3 regions of the Streptomyces sp. SJL17-4 genome follow, and region 2 is predicted to be linked to each of the others. Evidence: riboswitches for the same ligand, from Rfam matches in the RefSeq annotation. Region 2 holds a riboswitch; each other region holds the start of a gene.
The links. A riboswitch is a leader RNA that binds a small molecule or an ion and turns the genes downstream of it on or off. The one in region 2 is predicted to bind cobalamin.
Positions count from the first base shown of each region.

Region 1: it holds a riboswitch for cobalamin, as region 2 does, so the genes downstream of both, N5875_RS13130 (ribonucleoside-diphosphate reductase subunit alpha) here and N5875_RS35115 (energy-coupling factor ABC transporter permease) in region 2, are expected to answer to the same signal.
Region 3: it holds a riboswitch for cobalamin, as region 2 does, so the genes downstream of both, N5875_RS02885 (ABC transporter substrate-binding protein) here and N5875_RS35115 (energy-coupling factor ABC transporter permease) in region 2, are expected to answer to the same signal.

Region 1 is NZ_CP104578.1:3,032,025-3,035,287, forward strand. It holds gene N5875_RS13115 (sodium:solute symporter family protein) at 1-240, shown strand, start outside; gene N5875_RS13120 (hypothetical protein) at 324-929, shown strand; gene N5875_RS13125 (GNAT family N-acetyltransferase) at 973-1,473, shown strand; cobalamin riboswitch at 1,512-1,661, shown strand; gene N5875_RS13130 (ribonucleoside-diphosphate reductase subunit alpha) at 1,794-3,263, shown strand, end outside.
Region 2 is NZ_CP104578.1:7,815,532-7,818,794, reverse strand. It holds gene dhaL (dihydroxyacetone kinase subunit DhaL) at 1-588, shown strand, start outside; gene N5875_RS35120 (PTS fructose transporter subunit IIA) at 585-1,082, shown strand; cobalamin riboswitch at 1,204-1,411, shown strand; gene N5875_RS35115 (energy-coupling factor ABC transporter permease) at 1,440-2,135, shown strand; gene N5875_RS35110 (energy-coupling factor ABC transporter substrate-binding protein) at 2,135-2,596, shown strand; gene cbiQ (cobalt ECF transporter T component CbiQ) at 2,603-3,263, shown strand, end outside.
Region 3 is NZ_CP104578.1:699,901-703,163, forward strand. It holds gene N5875_RS02870 (NmrA/HSCARG family protein) at 1-266, shown strand, start outside; gene N5875_RS02875 (hypothetical protein) at 302-664, shown strand; gene N5875_RS02880 (CsbD family protein) at 802-990, shown strand; cobalamin riboswitch at 1,145-1,269, shown strand; gene N5875_RS02885 (ABC transporter substrate-binding protein) at 1,427-2,476, shown strand; gene N5875_RS02890 (iron chelate uptake ABC transporter family permease subunit) at 2,563-3,263, shown strand, end outside.

The sequences.
Region 1 (3,263 bases), 4.8 Mb from region 2:
CCGACCCAGAAGCACTTCGGCGGCTCCTCCGCGGAGATCCCGGGCATCGGCGAGATCGGCTACATCGGTCTCACCGCCTTCGTCCTCAACGTCCTCGTCACGGTCGTCCTGACCTTCGTCCTCAAGGCCGTCAAGGCCCCCGAGGGCGTCGACCAGACCTCCCCGGAGGACTACACGGCCGACGCGGGCGACCGCGGGGTCGACCCGAAGCTCGCGAAGCTCGGCGCCGAGACCCACTGATCCACCGCCGGACCTGACGAAGGCCGCCCTGCCTCCCCCGGAGGCATGGCGGCCTTCGCCGTCCCCGGGCGAGGATGCGGGACATGCGCACCGGATCACGACTCACCCTGCTCGCCCTGCTCCCCGTCGCCCTCGCCGTCACCGGCTGCGGCTCCGAGACGGCGGGCGGCCGCCCTGCGCCCGGCCCCGCCGAGCTGGACGCCCGTGCCCGCTGGGCACAGACCGACAAGGACCATGTGTACGTCACCGAGGCCGAGGGCTTCGAGGCCTCCCGGATGGCGTCGGGGGTCATCGGCGACGACGGCTTCCAGGTCACCTACCTGCGGAAGGACGGCGTCCGCCTGACCGTCTCCGCCGAGCGCCGCCCGTTCGCGGAGAAGGAGTGCGCCGCGGCGAACGACGCCGGGCCGGACGGCTGCGTCCGCGACGGCGACCGCTGGTACCTGCGGACCGCCGGGCAGCACGCGTACGTGCGCGCCCAGAACGGGCTGCGCGTCGAGGTCGCCGCCCCTCTCACGGTGGAGCGGGAGGCACTCAAGGGCGCCGCCGAACGCACCCACCGCGCCGACGTCGCCGAGCTCGACGCCGTCCTGCCGGAGCGGACGGGCGGCGGGCAGCCCGTCGAGCGGGGCGATCTCCCGCCGGTGGGGGACGGCGCCCCCGACAACTCGGTGGGCGCCGGTGGCTGAAGCCCGCTGGGGGCCTCCGGCCGGCCGGAGGCACACTGCTCTCATGGACTTCATGATCAGGGCGGTACGGCCCGAGGAGTACGAGGCCCTCGGTGAGCTCACCGCGGGGACCTATCTGGACGACGGGCTGCTGAAGTACGGAGCGGAGGACTCGTATCTGCACGTGCTCCGGGACACGGCCCGGCGGGCGCGCGAGAGCGAGGTGCTCGTCGCCGAGGACGGCGACGGGCGGCTGCTCGGCGGGGTGACCTTCGCCACCGGCGGCACCCCGTGGGCGGACATCGCGGTCGAGGGCGAGGCGGAGTTCCGGATGCTCGTGGTCTCCCGGGAGGCCCGCGGCCGGGGCGTCGGAGAGGCCCTCGTACGGGCCTGCGTCGAGCGGGCACGGGCCCTCCCCGGGTGCCGCCGCCTCGTGCTGTCCACGGACGCCACGATGGTCTCCGCGCACCGGATATACGAGCGTCTGGGCTTCGTCCGCACCCCGGACCGGGACTGGGAGCCGATCCCCGACCACCGACTGCGCACCTACTCCTTGGAGTTCTGAGTCCACGGCGCGACACAACATGTGGGGGGTTCCGCGAGCGACGCCCCCCACATGTATGCTCGTCCTCGCTGTCGACGCAGGGGAATCCGGCGCGAATCCGGAACTGTCCCGCAACGGTGTGCTTCGTACGGATACGACGTATTCGGGCGAGGTGAGTCCGAGGACCTGCCGACGGCGCATCCGGTCCGTCCGTTCCGGGTGCCACTGACGTCCGGGCCTCGCGGAGTGGGCCGGTGGAAGCGTCGCGTCCGGCGTTACGGATGCCCGCCTGCCCGCCTTCCCCCGCCGCGGCCCCGAGCCGAGCGAGGGAGAGCCCCCACGTGACCATCGCGCCCGCCGATCCGGCGTCCGCCGAGGCTACCGCGGTCGAGAGCGACGGCCCCGGGACCGTGCTGCTGCGGACCCTGACCGACCTCACCGCCGATCTCCCCGACACCGACCCCGGCAAGGTCGCCGCCGCCGCGCTCCGCGGCCGCAGCGCCGTCGCGGACGAGGCGGAACTGCGCGAGCTGGCCACCGAGTCGGCCGCCGGTCTGATCGCCGAGGACCCGGCGTACTCCCGGCTCGCCGCCCGGCTCCTGACGATCACGATCGCCGACGAGGCGGCCGGCCAGGGCTCGTTCTCCTTCTCGGCCTCCGTCGCCGTCGGTCACCGCGAGGGGCTGATCGCCGACCGCACCGCCGAGTTCGTGGCGCTGCACGCGGACCGGCTCGACGCGACCATCGACGCGGCCGGGGACGACCGCTTCGGCTACTTCGGTCTGCGCACCCTCTACTCGCGCTACCTGCTGCGCCACCCGATCACCCGCAAGGTGATCGAGACCCCGCAGCACTTCATGCTCCGCGTGGCCTGCGGCCTGGCGGAGGACGCGACGGTCCGCGCGCTCGACGAGGTCACGGCGCTGTACGGCCTGATGAGCCGCCTCGACTACCTCCCCTCCTCCCCCACGCTCTTCAACTCCGGCACCCGCCACCCGCAGATGTCCTCCTGCTACCTCCTGGACTCCCCGCAGGACGAGCTGGACTCCATCTACGACCGCTACCACCAGGTCGCGCGCCTCTCGAAGCACGCGGGCGGCATCGGCCTCTCCTACTCCCGCATCCGGGCCCGCGGTTCGCTGATCCGCGGCACCAACGGGCACTCCAACGGCATCGTGCCGTTCCTGAAGACCCTCGACGCCTCCGTCGCCGCCGTGAACCAGGGCGGCCGCCGCAAGGGCGCCGCCGCCGTCTACCTGGAGACCTGGCACGCGGACATCGAGGAGTTCCTGGAGCTCCGCGACAACACGGGCGAGGACCAGCGCCGGACGCACAACCTGAACCTGGCGCACTGGATCCCGGACGAGTTCATGCGCCGCGTCAACGCCGACGCCGACTGGTCGCTGTTCTCCCCGGCGGACGTGCCCGAGCTGGTCGACCTGTGGGGCGAGGAGTTCGACGCCGCCTACCGCAAGGCCGAGGCCGCGGGCCTGGCCCGCAAGACGATGCCGGCCCGCGACCTGTACGGCCGGATGATGCGGACCCTGGCCCAGACCGGCAACGGCTGGATGACCTTCAAGGACGCCTCGAACCGGACGGCCAACCAGACCGCCGAGCCCGGCCACACCGTCCACTCCTCCAACCTCTGCACGGAGATCCTGGAGGTCACCGACGACGGCGAGACCGCGGTCTGCAACCTGGGCTCGGTCAACCTCGGCGCGTTCGTGGACACCTCGACCCAGGACATCGACTGGGAGCGCCTCGACGCGACCGTCCGTACGGCCGTCACCTTCCTCGACCGGGTCGTCGAC
Region 2 (3,263 bases):
GTGGCGGAGGCCGTCGACCGGGAGGCGGACCGGCTCACCGAGCTCGATTCGGCCATCGGCGACGCCGACCACGGCGCCAATCTCAAGCGCGGGTTCGCCGCCGTGACCGAGACCCTGGCCAAGGACCCGCCCGCGACGCCGGGCGCGGTGCTCACCGTCGCCGGGCGACAGCTGATCTCCACCGTGGGGGGCGCTTCGGGGCCGTTGTACGGCACACTGCTCCGTCGTACCGGCAAGACCCTGGGCGACGACGAGCGCGTCACCCGGGAACAGTTGGCGGAGGCGCTCGGCTCCGGCGTGGCCGCCGTGTCCCAGCTGGGCGGCGCGCAGGCGGGCGACAAGACGATGCTCGACGCGCTCATGCCGGCCGTGGAGGGGCTGCGGGACTCGTTCGGCGCGGCCCGCACGGCGGCCGAGGACGGCGCCCTGGCGACCGTACCCCTGCGGGCGCGCAAGGGCAGGGCCAGCTATCTGGGCGAGCGGTCGGTGGGGCACCAGGATCCGGGGGCCACGTCCTCGGCGCTGCTGTTCGCCGCGCTCGACGAGACCGCGCGCACGGAGACGTCGAGCGCCGAGGGGGCGTCATGAGTGGCGGGACGGGGACGGGAGCGGGGACAGGAGCGGGGACGGGGACGGAGACCGGCTCCGGCTCCGCTGCGGTCGGCTCCGGTGCGGTCGGCTCCCGTTCCGTCGGCATCGTGCTCGTCTCGCACAGCGCCGCCGTCGCGGCCGCCGTGGCCGAGCTGGCCCGGGGGCTCGCCGGCGGCGGTGACCTCGCCCCGATCCTCCCGGCCGGGGGAACCCCCGACGGTGGCCTCGGGACGAGCTCCGAGCTGATCTCCGGCGCGGCGAAGGGCGTCGACCAGGGCGCCGGTGTGGCGATCCTCGTCGATCTGGGGAGCGCGGTGCTCACCGTGAAGGCCCTCCTCGCCGAGGGTGACGAACTGCCCGACGGCTCTCGACTCGTGGACGCGCCGTTCGTCGAGGGCGCGGTCGCCGCCCTGGTCACCGCGAGCGCGGGCGGGGACCTCGACGCCGTGGCGGCGGCCGCGTCGGAGGCGTACGACTACCGCAAGGAGTGACCGAGGGAGTACCCGAGGGAGAGGCCCCGAGCTCGGCTCCGAGTCGCCCCGGGCGACTGCGGGGAGTGAGCGAGGGGCCCCACCGGGTGGCGGGCGTGTTGTGATCCAGCAGGTCAACACACTAATGTCGCAGAGCCTTGGTGTACGGGAAACCGGTGCAGTACCGGTGCGGCCCTCGCCACTGTGATCGGGAGGTCCGGCTCCACCCCCGCGGGGAACACCCTCGGGGAAGCCACTGGACCACGTCGGGAGACCGCCGTGGTGTGGGAAGGCGGAGTCGGACGGAATGACCGTCAGCCAGGAGACCGGCCAGGGTGCGTTGTCCATCCACGAGGTGCTGGAGAGGGTCTCCCAACCATGCATATTGCCGAGGGGTATCTGCCCCCTGTGCACGCGGCCGCCTGGAGTGTCGCGTCCGCGCCGTTCGTCGTCCACGGGGTCCGCGCGCTGACCCGCGAGGTGCGGTCGAATCCTGAGTCCACCCTGTTGCTCGGCGCTGCCGGCGCCTTCACGTTCGTCCTGTCGGCACTCAAACTGCCCTCCGTGACGGGCAGTTGCTCGCATCCGACCGGTACGGGCCTGGGCGCGATCCTGTTCCGGCCGCCGATCATGGCGGTCCTGGGGACGATCACCCTGCTCTTCCAGGCCCTGCTGCTCGCCCACGGCGGGCTGACCACACTCGGCGCGAACGCCTTCTCGATGGCGATCGTCGGGCCCTGGGCGGGGTTCGGGACCTACGTGCTGCTGCGCCGGTTCGGTGCGCCGCTGATGGTCGCCGTCTTCTTCGGCGCGTTCGTCGCCGACCTGTCCACCTACTGCGTGACCAGCGTCCAGCTGGCGCTCGCCTTCCCCGACCCGGGCAGCGGCATCCCCGGCGCGCTCGCCAAGTTCGGCGGGATCTTCGCCGTCACGCAGATTCCGCTCGCGGTGAGCGAGGGTCTGCTCACCGTGCTTGTGATGCGCCTGCTCACCCAGTCGAGCAAGGGCGACCTGATCCGGCTCGGCGTCCTCGCCGGGCGCACGTCGGAGCGACGCGAGGAGGCGACCGCGTGATGAGCCGGAACGCGAAGATCAACGCCCTGCTGCTGCTCGTCGTCGCCGCGCTCGCGGTCCTGCCGCTCGCACTGGGGCTCGGCGACCACAAGGAAGAACCCTTCACGGGGGCCGACGCGGAGGCGGAGACCGCGATCACCGAGCTCCAGCCGGACTACGAGCCGTGGTTCAGCCCGCTCTACGAGCCGCCGTCCGGGGAGATCGAGTCGGCGCTGTTCGCCCTTCAGGCGGCCCTCGGCGCCGGTGTCCTCGCGTACTACTTCGGTCTGCGGCGCGGCCGTCGACAGGGGGCGGCGCGGGCCGAGGCGGCCGAGGCAGCCGAGGCGCACGGCGCCGGAGCGGATGCCGCAGGGGCTGCCGAGGCCAGGACCGCGGAGTCCGAGAGCGGCACCAGCACCGGCTCCCGCACCGGCACCGGGCCGTCCCTCGGCGGCGGGTCCGCCGGCGGGCCGGGCGCGTAGCCACCGATGCTGCCGATCGACGCGGCGGCGCACAGCAGTCGCTGGCGCCGCCGCCATCCCGCCGAGAAGGCGCTTCTCGGCTTCGGTCTCACCCTGTGCGCGGTGGCTCTGCCGCCGTGGCCGGGTGCGGTCCTCGTCGCGGCGACCACGCTCACGGTGCTGCTCGGTCCGGCCGGTGTGCCGGGCCGGGCGCTGTGGCGGGCGTTCCGCATCCCGCTCGGGTTCTGTGTCACGGGCGCGATTCCGCTGCTCTTCGAGGTGGGCGGTACCCGGGGGCTCGTCGCCCTCGCGCCGGACGGTCCGACGCACGCGGGCGAGTTGCTGCTGCGGACGGCTTCGGCCTCGCTCGGGGTGCTGCTCTTCGCGTTCACGACGCCGGTGTCCGACGTTCTGCCCCGGCTGGTACGGGCGGGGGTGCCGGCGCCCGTGGTGGACGTGGCGCTGGTGATGTACCGGATCATCTTCCTGCTGCTCGACGCGATGTCCAAGATCCGGCAGGCGCAGGCGGCCCGGCTCGGGCACACCACGCGGGCCGCGACCTGGCGTTCACTCGCGGGCCTCGGTGCGACCACGTTCGTACGGGCCTTCGACCGGGCGCAGCGCCTGCAGTCGGGGCTCGCCGGGCGGGGGTACGACGGGACGCTGCGGGTCCTGGTGCCCGCGTGTG
Region 3 (3,263 bases), 7.1 Mb from region 2:
TCAAGGTCGCCGACATGGCCGCGGCCCTGACGGGAGCGCTCGGCGAACCGGTGCGCTACCGCCCCCTCGCTCCGGACGAATGGCGTGCGCAGGGATTCCCGGGCGCGGACGAGTCGGGGAACATGTTCCAGTACTACACGGACTGCGAGCAGCACTTCATCGAAGCCCGGGACATCGACGCCGTCCGGGGCCTCAACCCCGCCCTCCAGGACTTCGGCACGTGGCTCGCGGCGCACCAGGACCGTCTGCGCACCGCCTGGGCGTGACCGCCGGACCGCTCGATGCTCGACGGGAGTTCGTCATGCACGATCCCAATCCCAAGCTCACCCATCAGGAACGGAAGATCCTCGAGGGCATCGAGGAAGGCCTTCGGGGCGATGCGTCCCTCACCCGCAGACTGCGTTCGCTCGGAAACACCGGCGCGGGTACGGGAAGCGCGGGAGGCACCTGGGGCGCGGTCCTGCGGCATCGCCTCGGCTGGTTCACCACGGTCCTCGGAATCGCCTGCGTGGCCCTGTTCCTCCTCGCGGTCGCGTCCACGTCGTCCGGCCCGCTGTGGCTCTTCGCCGCGGTGTGGGTGGTCACCGCGGTGTGCCTGATGCGGCTGCTGCTGCGGGCGGTGGCCCGGCGGAGGAGCGCGGCGGCGCGGCGCACGGCGGACTGACGGTCCGTACGCACGGCGCACCGGTGGCTGACCGAGCCGCGCGCGCCGGGGCCTGTCGCATGAATCCCGGCATCAGGGGCAGCCGCCCGTGGAAGGGAAGCGGACCCGGCGTGGGATTCGACGGAAGGAACCCGATCATGCGCAAGAGCACCGTGCAGAAGGGCAAGGGGGCCATGAAGGAGGTCGCCGGGAAGGCGACCGGCGACTCGCGCCTGGAGGCGGAGGGCGAGGCCGACCGGATGGCGGCCAAGGCCCGAGCGGCGATCGAGAGGGTGCACGAGAGCGCGCGGAAGGCGCGCGACGACATGAAGCGACACGAGTCCTGAGCGAGGCGAGTCCTGAGCGACGCCGGTCCTGAGCGAGGCGAGTCCTGAGCGACGCGCTCCATAGGCGGCCCGGGGTCGGACGAAGATCGACCTGTGGTAGCTTGCCCGGGCCAGTCGCACCTCTGTACGTATCGACACGGTATGTGCACGGGTCAGGGAATCCGGTGGGAATCCGGAGCTGACGCGCAGCGGTGAGGGTGACGGGCGGAGCATCGGCCACTGGGCCCCATGAGGGCCTGGGAAGGCGTTCCGTCCGGACGACCCCGAGTCCGAAGACCTGCTGGCGGCCCGGGGGGCGGGCATCGCCGCCCGGGGAGCACCGTACGACAGGCTCCGCGCATGAGCCGTGACGCAGAGGACTCCTTCCGTGCCCTTCGCACACCCTGTCCGTTCCGCCGCGCCCCTCGCACGCCCCGTCCGTTCCGCCGTGCTGCTCATGGCCGGCGCCGTTCTCCTGACCGGCTGCGGTTCCGGTTCCGGCTCCGGTTCTGGTTCCGGCTCCGGTTCTGGTTCCGGCTCCGGCGGTGCGACGCCCTCGTCCGGGGCGCAGGCCACGGACTCCGGCCGCACCGTCCTCCCGGACAACTGCGGGCAGCGGGTCGAGGTCGACCGCGCGCCCCGCCGGGCCGTCGCCCTCGATCAGGGCTCGGCCGAGATCCTGCTCTCGCTCGGCCTGGCCGACCGCATGGTCGGCACCGCCACCTGGACGGACCCGGTCCTCAAGGGCCTGGAGAAGGCGAACGCCGCCGTCCCCCGGCTCGCCGACCGCTACCCGTCGTTCGAGAAGGTCCTCGACACCGAGCCCGACTTCGTCAGCGCCTCCTTCCTCTACACCGTGGGCAAGGGCGGTGTGGCGCCCCGCGAGCAGTTCACGAAGCTCGGCGTGCCCACGTACGTCTCCCCCGCCGACTGCGTCGGCAAGGACAACAGCGGCGACGGCGACGGCGTGCGGACCGAGCCGCTGACCATGGACACCGTGTACGGCGAGGTCCGCGACCTGGCCAGGATCTTCGGCGTGCCGGAGCGCGGCGAGAAGCTCGTCGGGGAGCTCCGCGCCCGGGTGGAGAAGGCCAGGGCCGGTGCGGACTACGGCGACGCGTCCGTCCTGTACTGGTTCTCCGACTCCCAGGGGCCGTACATGGCCGGATGCTGCGGGGCGCCGGGGATCGTCAGCGGGACGCTCGGCGTGAAGAACGTCTTCGACGACACGAAGGAGGAGTGGCCGCAGATCAACTGGGAGACGGTCGTCGACCGCGATCCCGACGTGCTGGTGATCGCCGATCTGACCCGCAAGGCCCAGTCGGCCGAGAGCGCCGCGAAGAAGATCGAGTTCCTGGAATCGCACCCGGTCACCCGGAACATGACGGCGGTACGGAAGAAGCGGTACGTGGTCCTCAGCGGCCAGGCCATGAACCCCACCATCCGTACCGTCGAGGGCATCGAGAAGGTCGCCGCCGCGCTGCGGACGTACGGGCTCGCGAAGTGACGGGGTCCACGCCGGGCGCTGTGGCCGGGACGGGCCGGAAGCGCCCCGGGCCGGCCGTCTCCCTTCCCTCCCGGGCGCTCCCGCCGATCGCCGGGGCGGCCGGGATCGTCCTCCTGTGCGCCTCCGTCGCCCTCGCCCTCACCATCGGACCGGCCGACATCCGCGTCGCCGACGCCTGGTCGGTCGTCGTCTCCCACCTGGGCGGGAACCCGTCCGGACTGAGCGCGATCCGCGACGGCATCGTCTGGGACCTGCGGCTGCCCCGCACTCTCCTCGCGGCCGTGTGCGGCGCCGGACTCGCCGTCTGCGGCGCGGTGATGCAGTCCCTGCTGCGCAATCCGCTCGCCGACCCGTTCGTCCTCGGCGTCTCCTCCGGCGCCTCGACCGGGGCGGTCGCGGTCGTCGTCCTCGGTGCGGGCGGCGGCCTGTTGTCCGTCGCCGGAGGCGCCTTCCTCGGCGCGCTCTGCTCCTTCGCCCTGGTCCTGCTGCTGAGCCACACCCTGGGCGGGTCGACGGACCGTGTCGTCCTCGCGGGGGTCGCGGCGATGCAGCTCTTCTCCGCGCTCACCTCGTTCGTGGTGATGACCGCCGCCGACGCGGAGACCACCCGGGGCATCCTCTTCTGGCTGCTCGGCTCGCTCAGCGGGGCGGGCTGGACCGACGTCGGGGTGTGCGCGGCCGTCCTGGCCGGCGCACTGCTGGTCTGCGGCGGGCACGCCCGCACCCTGGACGCCTTCGCCTTCGGCGAGGACGCGGCGGCGACGCTCGGCGTCTCCGTGGCGCGGAC